Regions from separate parts of the Achromobacter sp. 46006 genome, predicted to be linked through region 1. Evidence: riboswitches for the same ligand, from Rfam matches in the RefSeq annotation. Region 1 holds a riboswitch; the other holds the start of a gene.

Region 1 (2,193 bases):
TGTCTTGCACCGTATCCGGCACCTGCAGGGGGAAACCGCCGCTGGTGTGCGTGGCCAGATTCACCAGCGTCTGCTTGGCGAATGCACTGCCTCGCAGCTCGGGCAGCCACTTGGACGGACTGTCGTCCAATGACAGGCGGCCGGTCGCCTGCGCGTAGGCGGCCAGCGTGACGGTGAAGGTCTTGCTGATCGATCCGAGTTCGAACAGGGTGTCGCTGGAGACCGGGCGACGCGGCTCGCGCGAGGCATCGCCGTAATTGAAGAAGCGCTGTTGGCCGTTGCGGCTGACGCCGATGGCCATACCGGCGATGCCGTACTGGCGCATGACCTCGGCCACGGCCGCGTCGACGGCGATGGTGGCGCGATCGGCCCTGGCAGGCGTTCCGGCCGGGGGCGTGGCGGCAGCCGGAGAGGCCGTGGCGGCCGCGGCCAGGGCCATCGCCAGGGCGGCAAACAACAGGGAACTGCGGGGCGTTGCCGGAGCGCGCATGCGGGATCGTCCTATCGCTGGAAGCCGGCGCGGGCCGGCGGATGAGGCGCCCAGTGTAGAGCCAATTCCTTTCCGCCCTGGTATTAACCCTGAGTCCCGCCCGCGACGAATTTGGCTATTCTCGGTGCGTCGATTCAAAACCCCGCAGAAGAGTCCCGCCCCCGTGGCGGGCGCCGACGGAGCAACCGCCCCGGAAACTCTCAGGCAACAGGACTGCGCGGTCTAGACAATCTGGAGAGAGGCGCCTGGCGCCCACCGAAGGGGAACCCGCGCCGCCGCGCCCGGGTGAAGCTCTCAGGTACAGAGACAGATGGGGTGCCGCGATCATTAGGTCGTGGCCACGCCATCTGGAGCCATCATGCCCCGCATCGCCATCATCGGCGCCGGTATCACCGGCGTCACGTCCGCCTACGCCTTGAGCAAACTGGGCTACGACGTCACCGTCTACGACCGCCAGCGCTATCCCGCCATGGAGACGTCCTTTGCCAACGGCGGCCAGTTATCCGCCAGCAATGCCGAAGTGTGGAACAGCGCCGCCACCATCATGAAAGGCCTGCGCTGGCTGGGCCGCCACGACGCGCCGCTGCTGCTCAATCCGCGCCCGAGCTGGCACAAGTATTCGTGGCTGGCCCAGTTCATGGGGCAGATCCGCAACTACCGCCAGAACACCATCGCCACCACCCGCCTGGCGATCGAGGCGCGCCAGCACCTGTACGCCATGGCCGAGGCGGAAGGCATCGACTTCGACCTGGAGCGCCGCGGCATCCTGCACATCTACCACGATGCCGCCAGCTTCGAGACCGCGCGCCGCGCCAACGCGCTGCTGCGCGAGGGCGGGCTGGAGCGGCACGCCGTCACGCCGGAGGAAATCCGCGGCATCGAGCCGACGCTGCAAACGCCCTGCCACGGCGGCTTCTATACGCCGTCCGATGCCACCGGCGACATCCACAAGTTCACCAGCGGCCTGGCGCAAGCCTGCGCGCGCCGCGGCGTGCGCTTCGAACAGGACGCGGACATCCGCGCCATCAGCCGCGACGGCCTGCCCTACGTGCTGGATATCGCGCGTGAAGAGGGCGCGCGGCGCGAACAGCACGAGGCCGACGCCATCGTGGTCTGCGCCGGCGCCGCCAGCCGCCGGTTCGCGCGGCAATTGGGCGACAGGCTGAACATCTATCCGGTCAAGGGCTATTCGATCAGCGTGCACCTGGACGACGCCGCCAGCCAGGCCGCCGCGCCCAGCGTGAGCCTGCTGGACGAGGCCGCCAAGATCGTCACCAGCCGCCTGGGCGACCGTTTCCGCGTGGCCGGCACGGCCGAGTTCAATGGCTTCAACCTGGACATCCGCGCCGAGCGCATCCAGCCGCTGGTGGACTGGACCCGCCGCCACTTTCCCGGCGTGCGCACGGCGCGCGTGGTGCCGTGGTGCGGTCTGCGGCCGATGATGCCCGACATGATGCCGCGCGTGGGGCCGGGCAAGCGGCCGGGCGTGTTCTACAACACCGGCCATGGACACCTGGGATGGACGCTGTCGGCGGCAACGGCGCAAATGCTGGCGGTAAGCGTGCGGGAGGGGATGGGACTGTCGTAAAGCCATTGCGGCAGACCACAGGCCTGGGCCGGGCCGGACGCGGACCGGTCCTCAATGCCCCAGCAGCCGCGGCAGCGACGAAGCCAGCAGCGTCAGCCCCGAGCAGGTCAGCAGC
Region 2 (2,193 bases), on a different contig from region 1:
GCAGGGCGCGGGCCCCTGGGGCGCGGGCCTGACCGTGGGCGCCGCGATCCTGCTGGGGGCGGCGGCATTGCTGCTGATGGACCGGCTGCTGCCGCACGAGCATTTCATCAAGGGCCGCGAGGGCATCGAGGCGCACCGGCTGCGCCGCACCTGGCTGTTCGTCTTCGCCATCACGCTGCACAACCTGCCCGAAGGCCTGGCCATCGGCGTCGGCTACGCCGGCAACGACCCGGTGCGCGGCACGGCGCTGGCCACCGGCATCGCCATCCAGGACATCCCCGAAGGCCTGGTGGTGGCCGTGGCATTGATCGCCGCCGGCTACAAGCGCGCGTTCGCGGTGGCGCTGGGCATGCTGTCCGGCCTGGTCGAGCCGGTGGGCGCGGTGCTGGGCGCGGCCGTGGTGGGCTGGTCGGCGGCGCTGCTGCCGTGGGGCCTGGGCTTTGCCGCCGGCGCCATGCTGTTCGTGATCAGCCACGAAATCATTCCCGAATCGCACCGCAAGGGGCACGAGGTCTACGCCACCTGCGGGCTGATGCTGGGCTTCGTGCTGATGATGCTGCTGGACACCGCGCTGGGCTGACACGGGCGCGGCGCGGCGACCGGCCAGCGTTCACGGGTTCACGGATCAACAACGCAATCGCGTTTCGCGGTATGCTTTCGGCGCTGTCACGCATGTTGCGGGAGAGAGCGGCCGTTCGCGGCTGCCGCCGAAGGCGCAATTCGCCCGGAATCGCTCAGGTATCCCATACCGCGCATGCTTGCCCTGTCCCGGTTTTCACCGCGCGGACTCGGCAAAGCAGCACTCTGGAGAGACCTGGCGCCGCTGCCCAATCAGGGACATAGCGAGCAGCCCAGGCGCCGAAGGTGCAAACCCGCCACGCGGGGCAACTCTCAGGCAAAAGGACAGAGGGGCGGAAGATTCAGCCGTTGCGTGGGCGCATCCTGTCCGCCGGCGGCATTCCGTAACCCTGGCAACGCTGCCGCTCCGGAGTACCCGCGCATGTCCGCACCCCTCAAACGCACCCCGCTGGCCGACGAACATATCGCCTCTGGCGCCCGCATGGTCGACTTCGGCGGCTGGGACATGCCCCTGGCCTACGGCTCGCAACTGGAAGAGCACCATGCGGTGCGCCAGGACGCCGGCATGTTCGACGTCTCGCACATGCTCAACGCCGACATCGCCGGCCCCGATGCCTACGCCTTCCTGCAGCGGCTGGTGGCCAACGACGTCGCCAAGCTGACCGTGCCCGGCAAGGCGCTCTACACCTGCATGCTGAACCCGCAGGGCGGCGTCATCGACGACCTGATCGTGTATTTCTTCGCCGCCGATGAATGGCGCGTAGTGGTCAACGCCGGCACTGCCGACAAGGACATGGCCTGGATGCAGCGCGTCAGGCAGGCCGGCAAGTTCGACGTCACCATCACGCCGCGCCGCGACCTGGCCATGATCGCCGTGCAGGGCCCCAATGCCCGCGCCAAGGTCTGGGCCGCGCGCCCCGCCTGGCAGGCCGCCAGCGAGTCGCTGACCCCGTTCGTGGCCGCCCGCGTCGGCGACGACACCCTGGTGGCGCGCACCGGCTACACCGGCGAAGACGGCTTCGAAATCGTGCTGCCCGCCGCCGAGGCGGTGCAACTGTGGCGCGACCTGGCGGCCCAGGGCGTGCGCCCGGCCGGCCTGGGCGCGCGCGACACGCTGCGCCTGGAAGCCGGCATGAACCTCTACGGCCAGGACATGGACGAACTGACCCAGCCCGGCGAAGCCGCGCTGACCTGGACGGTGTCCCTGAAGAACCCCGAGCGCCGCTTCATCGGCCGCGACGCGCTGGAGCAGTTGGCCACGCCCGCCGCCTTCGTCGGCCTGAAGCTGCAGGAACGCGGCGTGATGCGCGCCCACATGGCGGTGCGCACCAAGAACGGCACGGGCGAACTCACCAGCGGCACCATGTCGCCGACGCTGGGCGTGTCGATCGGTTTTGCCCGCCTGCCGCAAGGCGTGGTCGCGGGCGACACGGTCGAGGTCGACATCCGCGGCAAGTGGGTGCCCGCCCTGGTGTGCAAGCTGCCGTTTGTCCGTAACGGCAAAGCCGTCGAACACTCGTAAACTCGAAGCTTCGCGCCGCTGGCCGGGCCCTCGGGGCAGGCCGCCGGCGCGAGGCGCGCAACACCATTTCCTTATCCGAATCCCCCCAGGAG

The links. A riboswitch is a leader RNA that binds a small molecule or an ion and turns the genes downstream of it on or off. The one in region 1 is predicted to bind glycine.
Region 2: linked by a shared signal. The riboswitch ahead of gcvT (glycine cleavage system aminomethyltransferase GcvT) and the one ahead of AC6LKG_RS08040 (D-amino acid dehydrogenase) in region 1 are both predicted to bind glycine.

What each region holds. Positions count from the first base shown of each region.
Region 1 covers NZ_JCBANN010000010.1:48,312-50,504, reverse strand. Annotated here, with positions in the region: gene ampC (class C beta-lactamase) at 1-439, opposite strand, end outside; glycine riboswitch at 626-716, shown strand; glycine riboswitch at 718-804, shown strand; gene AC6LKG_RS08040 (D-amino acid dehydrogenase) at 849-2,078, shown strand; gene AC6LKG_RS08035 (sulfite exporter TauE/SafE family protein) at 2,130-2,193, opposite strand, start outside.
Region 2 covers NZ_JCBANN010000018.1:1,858-4,050, reverse strand. Annotated here, with positions in the region: gene AC6LKG_RS11515 (ZIP family metal transporter) at 1-580, shown strand, start outside; glycine riboswitch at 669-761, shown strand; glycine riboswitch at 795-917, shown strand; gene gcvT (glycine cleavage system aminomethyltransferase GcvT) at 1,001-2,101, shown strand.